DNA from 2 places in the Microbacterium sp. CFBP 8794 genome. Region 1 is predicted to be linked to the other one. Evidence: predicted binding sites of a transcription regulator. Region 1 holds the regulator's gene; the other holds the start of a gene.
The links. The regulator HrcA, encoded in region 1, represses chaperone genes, less so after heat shock. The targets are predictions, from matches to a motif close to TTNGCACTCGNNNNNNNCGAGTGCNAA.

Region 1 (3,407 bases):
ACACTCCATCGTGAGCGGCGAAGAGTTGTTCTCGCTCGAGTGGCGCGACAACGACGAGGTCTGGTTCGTCGTGCGCGCGTTCGACCGCCCCACCGCGCCGTCCTACAAGCTCCTCACCAGCCGCGTGCGTCGTCGCCGCAAGGCGCTGTTCACGCGGTACCTGCGCGCGATCTCGCCGCTGTACACGTCCTGATGGGCGGACCGCTTCCCCTCGGAGACCCCGCGCCCACCGACGGTCGTCTGCCCGACGACCTGACCATCGACCCGTCGGTCGACTTCGGGGTCTACCTGCACGTGCCGTTCTGCCGCGTGCGCTGCGGCTACTGCGACTTCAACACCTACACGGCCAGCGAACTGCGCGGCGCGCGGCAAGACGACTTCGCCGACACGCTCGCCGCCGAGGTGCGCCTGGCGGGCGGGGTGATGGATGCCACGGGTGGCCGCCGCACGGCATCCACGGTCTTCTTCGGCGGGGGTACGCCGACGCTTCTGCCTCCCGGCGATCTGGCCCGCATGCTCGACGCCGTGCGCGCGGAGTTCGGCATCGCCGAGGGGGCCGAGGTCACCGTCGAGGCCAATCCCGACACCGTCGACGACGCCGTGGTCGAGACACTGGCCGCGGCGGGCGTCACGCGCGTGTCGATCGGCATGCAGTCGGCCCGCCCGCACGTGCTCGCCGCCCTCGACCGCACCCACGACCCCGCGAACGTCTCGACCGCCGTCGCCGCGGCCCGCCGCGCCGGGCTCGACGTGTCGCTCGACCTCATCTACGGCGCACCGGGGGAGTCGCTCGACGACTGGCGGGCGTCTCTCGAGGCCGCCGTCTCGCTCGCTCCCGATCACATCTCGGCCTACGCGCTCATCGTCGAAGACGGCACGAAGCTCGCCCGCCAGATCCGCTCGGGCGCGGTCGCGGAGCCGTCCGACGACCTGCAGGCCGACATGTACGAGCTGGCCGACGAGATGCTCGCCGACGCCGGGTACGACTGGTACGAGGTGTCGAACTGGTCGCGCGGCGTCGCCCACCGTTCGCGGCACAACCTCGCCTATTGGCGCGGCACGGACTGGTGGGGGTTCGGACCGGGCGCCCACAGCCACGTCGCGGGGCTGCGCTGGTGGAACGTCAAGCACCCGGCCGCCTATGCCCAGCGCCTCGCGGCGAACGAGTCGCCGGCCGCCGCGCGCGAGCGCCCCGACGAGACCGCCCGACGACTCGAGTCGGTGCTGCTGCGTAGCCGCATCCGTGAGGGTCTCGCCGTCGGCGAGCTGCACGGCGAGGGCCGCAAGGCCGTGGCGTCGCTCATCGCCGACGGGCTCATCGAGGGGGCGGATGCCATCCGGGGCCGCATCGTCCTGACCCGCCGCGGACGCCTGCTGGCGGACGCCGTGGTGCGAGCCCTCACGGTCTGATCCGCGCCGTCGCATCCCGCGGCGGGACCGCACGCACGCGCGGAGGATCTGGCATCCGCGAGCCCCCGACGGGGCAGGCCGTCGATCGGCGTAGAATTGGCACTCAGTCAAGTCGAGTGCCAGACGGGGAGGAGCAGCGCATGGTGTCGGAACGCGGCCTCCAAGTGCTCCGCGCGATCGTGCAGGACTACGTCGACACGCGTGAACCCGTCGGCAGCAAAGCGATCGTCGACCGGCACGCGTTCGGTGTGTCGGCGGCGACCATCCGCAACGACATGGCGCTGCTCGAAGACGAAGACCTCATCGTCGCCCCCCACACCTCGTCGGGCCGCGTGCCCACCGACAAGGGCTACCGCGTGTTCGTCGATCACCTCGCCGAACTGCGCCCGCTCTCGGGAGCGCAGCGCAGCGCGATCACCTCGTTCCTCGACGAGGCGGGCGATCTCGACGACCTGCTCGCCCGTACGGTGCGTGCCCTGACGCAGCTGACCGGCCAGGTCGCGATCGTGCAGTACCCGTCGTTCGCGCGCGCCAACCTCTCGCACGTGGAGCTCGTGGCTCTCGGCGGTCCCCGCGTGCTCGTCATCCTCGTCACCGACACCGGCCGCGTCTCGCAGCGGATCGCGCTCGTCCCGGCCGAGCCGGCCGAGGCCGACATCGTGCAGCTGCGCGCGCGTGTGGGCGCGGTGCTGGTCGGGCGCTCCGTCGCCGACTGCGCTCAGCAGGTCTCCGCGGTCGTCGCCGACGGACCCCGCCCCGGCATCGCCCTCGACGCCGTCGCCGACGCCGTGTTCCGCGTCGTCGGCGAGGAGCTCGAGGAGTTCCGTCAGGATCGCCTCGTCATGGCTGGGGCGGCGACCCTCGCCAAGCGCGAGTCCGACTTCCGCGGCAGCATCTACCCGCTCCTCGAAGCCATCGAGGAGCAGGTGACCCTGCTGCGGCTCATGACCGAGATGGTCGCCGACGAGAAGGGCTTGTCGGCCAGCATCGGCCGCGAGAACGAACCCTTCGGACTCATCGAGGCCTCGGTGCTCGCCAGCCGGTACGACGGCTCGACGGGCGGTGCCCGCGTGGGCCTGCTCGGCCCCACCCGCATGGACTACTCCTCCAACCTCGCGGCGGTTCGCGCCGTCGCGCACTATCTGACCCGGATGCTCGAAGACGACGACAGCGCGCGCTGACGAGCACCCCACCGAGAACGACCCCGCACCCGCGGACAGGAAGGCGATTGTGGCTGACCACTACGAGGTCCTCGGCGTCGAACGAGACGCCAGCGCCGACGAGATCAAGAAGGCGTACCGCCGTCTCGCTCGTCAGTTGCACCCCGACGTGAACCCCGGTGACGACGCGTCCGAACGCTTCAAGCTGGTCACGCACGCGTACGACGTGCTCAGCGACCCCGAGCAGCGTCGCCGCTACGACATGGGCGGCGACCAGAACCCCTTCGGCGGGGGCGGGGGAGCGGCCGGCTTCGGCGGCTTCAGCGACATCTTCGAGACGTTCTTCGGCGGTGCCCAGGGCGGCGGAGGCGGGCGTGGACCGCGTCCGCGTTCGCGTCGCGAGCGCGGGCAGGACGCCCTCGTGCGCGTCACGCTCGATCTCGGCGACGTCGTCTTCGGCACGCACCGCGACCTCGACGTCGACACCGCCGTCCTGTGCGAGACCTGCCAGGGAGCCTGCACGCAGCCCGGCACGAGCGAAGTCACCTGCGACATCTGCCACGGCTCCGGTCACGTGCAGCGCACGGTGCGCAGCCTGCTCGGCAACGTCGTCACCAGCCAGCCCTGCAACGTGTGCCACGGACACGGCACGACCATCCCCTACCCCTGCGGCACCTGCCAGGGGCAAGGGCGCGTACGCGCCCGCCGTACCGTGTCGGTCGACATCCCCGCCGGCGTCGAGTCGGGCCTGCGCCTGCAGCTTCCCGGTTCGGGTGAGGTCGGCCCCGCCGGCGGCCCCAACGGCGACCTGTACCTCGAGATCACCGTCGACGCGCA
Region 2 (3,407 bases), on a different contig from region 1:
GCGTTCTGCAGAGCCGAACGCGTCACCTTGGCGGGGTCGATGATGCCCTGTGCGAACAGGTCACCGTACTCGCCCGTCGCGGCGTTCAGGCCGTGGCCCACGGGGAGCTCCGCGACCTTGTTCGCCACGACACCGGGCTCGAGACCGGCGTTGAGCGCGATCTGCTTGAGCGGGGCCTCGATGGCGACGCGGACGATGTTCGCACCCGTGGCCTCGTCACCGACGAGGTCGAGGGTTGCGAGCGCGGTCTTGCCGGCCTGGATGAGCGCGACGCCACCACCGGCGACGACACCCTCTTCGACGGCGGCCTTCGCGTTGCGCACGGCGTCTTCGATGCGGTGCTTGCGCTCCTTGAGCTCGACCTCGGTGGCCGCGCCCGCCTTGATGACGGCGACGCCACCCGCGAGCTTGGCGAGGCGCTCCTGGAGCTTCTCGCGGTCGTAGTCGCTGTCGGTGTTCTCGATCTCGCGACGGATCTGGGTCACGCGACCCTCGATCAGCTCGGACTCGCCCGCACCCTCGACGATCGTGGTCTCATCCTTGGTGATGATGACCTTGCGCGCACGGCCGAGCAGGTCGACCGTGGCGTTCTCGAGCTTGAGGCCCACCTCTTCGGTGATGACCTGTCCGCCGGTGAGGATCGCGATGTCCTGCAGCTGAGCCTTGCGACGGTCGCCGAAACCGGGAGCCTTGACGGCCACCGACTTGAAGATGCCGCGGATCTTGTTGAGCACCAGCGTCGCGAGAGCTTCGCCCTCGACGTCTTCGGCGATGATGAGGAGCTCTTTGCCCTCCTGGATCACCTTGTCGACGATGGGCAGAAGGTCCTTGATGTTGGAGATCTTCTGGTTGGCGATCAGGATGTACGGGTCTTCGAAGACCGCTTCCTGACGCTCGGGGTCGGTGACGAAGTAGGGGTTGATGTACCCCTTGTCGAAGCGCATACCCTCGGTGAGCTCGAGCTCGGTGCCGAAGGTGTTGCTCTCCTCGACGGTGACGACGCCTTCCTTGCCCACCTTGTCGATGGCTTCGGCGATGAGTGCGCCGATGGCCGGGTCGGCGGCGGAGATCGATGCGGTAGCCGCGATCTGCTCCTTCGACTCGACCTCTTTGGCCGAGGCCAGGAGCTCGTCGGTGACGGCCTTGACGGCCTTCTCGATGCCCTTCTTGAGCGAGATGGGGTCTGCGCCGGCTGCGACGTTGCGCAGGCCCTCGCGCACGAGCGCCTGGGCGAGAACGGTGGCGGTGGTGGTGCCGTCACCCGCGACGTCGTCGGTCTTCTTGGCGACCTCCTTGACCAGCTCGGCGCCGATCTTCTCGTACGGGTCGTCGAGCTCGATCTCCTTGGCGATCGAGACGCCGTCGTTCGTGATCGTGGGGGCGCCCCACTTCTTCTCGAGCACGACGTTGCGACCGCGGGGGCCCAGGGTCACCTTGACGGCGTCGGCCAGCGTGTTGAGGCCACGCTCGAGACCGCGTCGGGCCTCTTCGTCGAAAGCGATGATCTTTGCCATAAGTGTGTCGTCCCTCCCGGACGGGTGACTGCTGATTTTGGCACTCGACGAAAGCGAGTGCTAACTCATTCTGGCACTCGCCCCTGGGGAGTGCAAGCCGCCCACCCGCGCGGAAACGACGACGCCACGGCATCCGGGATCGGATGCCGTGGCGTCGGGAAACGGTGATCAGGCGAGTCGCACCGACTCCGCCTGGGGGCCCTTCTGCCCGGTGCCGACGGTGAACTCGACGGCCTGGCCCTCCTCGAGAACGCGGAAACCCGACATCTCGATGCTCGAGTAGTGGACGAAGACGTCCTGGCCGTCGGCGACGGTGATGAAGCCGAAGCCCTTCTCGGCGTTGAACCATTTGACAGTGCCCTGCGTCATGCGAATCTCCCGTTGCTGAATGACGAGGTCATCGTAAGCACGCGTGATCCCGCCGCACCGGCCGCTCGGCCCATTGTTGACGCGCAGGCCGCGAACTTGTTACGCCGCGGAAACACGCGGCCGTCGAGGGGTCAGGGAGCGGTCGACGGCGACGCCTGACCGGCGGCGCGATCGAGGCCGATGACGACGACGAGCCGCTTCACGGCGCTCTCGTCGTCGGGGGTGCTGGGGTCGTCGGTCGGCTGCAGGAAGTCGCTCTGCGCGATCTGCGCGCCCCCGATGGTCTGGGCCAGGCCCTGGGCTGCCGCCTCGTCGGTGTCGCGGAGGTAGTAGATCGTCGTCTCGGCGAAGTCGGTGCTGTCGGAGTCGCCGGTCTCGACGCCCTCACCCGGCCATCCGGCCGCCACGATCTGGTCGCGCACGGCGGCGGCGAGTCCCTCGTCGGCCGTGCCGTTGAGAACGACCACCGAGTACGACGTGTCGACGACGGCTGGCGTCGTGGGTTCCGCCGAGACGGTGGGCACCGGCGCGGGCCCGGAGCCGAACGAGATGCGGCCCGACACCACCAGCGAGCCGAAGATGCCGGCGATGATCAGGACGAGGGTGGCGATGGCCGCCCACAGGAAGATGATCCACCCGCGCAGCCGGGGATTCTCGGCGCGGTGGGCGCCGACGCGACCCGCATCGGCCGGCAGGTCGTCGAAGCGATCCCGCGGGAAGGTCGATCTGGCCATTGGACGATGCTACCGGTCCGACCCGCGCGCACCCGTCACCGGGTGGCGGTGCGGCCGAGGCGTGCGCGCTGCTGCGCGGCCGCGTCATCGCGGCGTCGGCGCAGGCGACGCACCAGCATGGGGTCGGACGCGAGGGCTTCGGGGGTGTCGATGAGGCGACCGAGCAGCTGGTAGTACCGGGCCGGCGTCAGCGCGAACTCGGCGCGGATCGCCTCCTCTTTCGCACCCCCATGGCGTCGCCACTCACCCTCGAAGGCGAGGAAGGCGCGATCACGGTCCGACAGGGGCACGCTTCGACGCTACTGCGCACCGCCCGTCGATTCCGGATGCCACGCCACCCACGCCCCGAGCGGATCGACCTCGGCGCGCACGTCGCCGTCGAGCGCGAGCGCGAACCCGCCCCGTCGGATGCGAGGGGGGTGCGTCCAGCCGTCGTGCAGTGCCGCGGCATCGAGCGTGATCCACCGCCCCGCGGCCCGCGCGGCCGCGATGACGGGGGCGCGCCCGGCGCGCGGGATGTGGGCGAGCACGCCGGGCGTCGTGACCACCAGCGTCACTCCGCGGGGAGCCTGCGCCGCGAGGGCGGGAAGGGCCGCCGCCCCCTCGCCCGCGACGAGAAGGGGCGGGTCGGCCGCCGCGATGTCGAGTGCACCGGCGATGCGCTCACGCCTCCCCTCTTCGCCCGGCCACACCAGGCCCGTGAGCCACGCACGATCGTCGGCGGCTCGGGCGTCGAGGGGGTTCAGATCGATGCCGGCCCGCCACACGACGTCCGGCATCCGCAGGTCGG

Region 2: groL (chaperonin GroEL) is a predicted target of HrcA. The motif match lies at 1,552-1,578, and genes of this name have one in related genera.

The regions. Positions count from the first base shown of each region.
Region 1 is NZ_JACYTT010000002.1:362,660-366,066, reverse strand. Features, by position in the region: gene IFU19_RS05550 (DUF1990 family protein) at 1-193, shown strand, start outside; gene hemW (radical SAM family heme chaperone HemW) at 193-1,410, shown strand; gene hrcA (heat-inducible transcriptional repressor HrcA) at 1,551-2,591, shown strand; gene dnaJ (molecular chaperone DnaJ) at 2,641-3,407, shown strand, end outside.
Region 2 is NZ_JACYTT010000004.1:217,409-220,815, forward strand. Features, by position in the region: gene groL (chaperonin GroEL) at 1-1,514, opposite strand, end outside; gene IFU19_RS11890 (cold-shock protein) at 1,683-1,883, opposite strand; gene IFU19_RS11895 (LytR C-terminal domain-containing protein) at 2,015-2,617, opposite strand; gene IFU19_RS11900 (DUF3263 domain-containing protein) at 2,653-2,907, opposite strand; gene IFU19_RS11905 (DUF2332 domain-containing protein) at 2,917-3,407, opposite strand, start outside.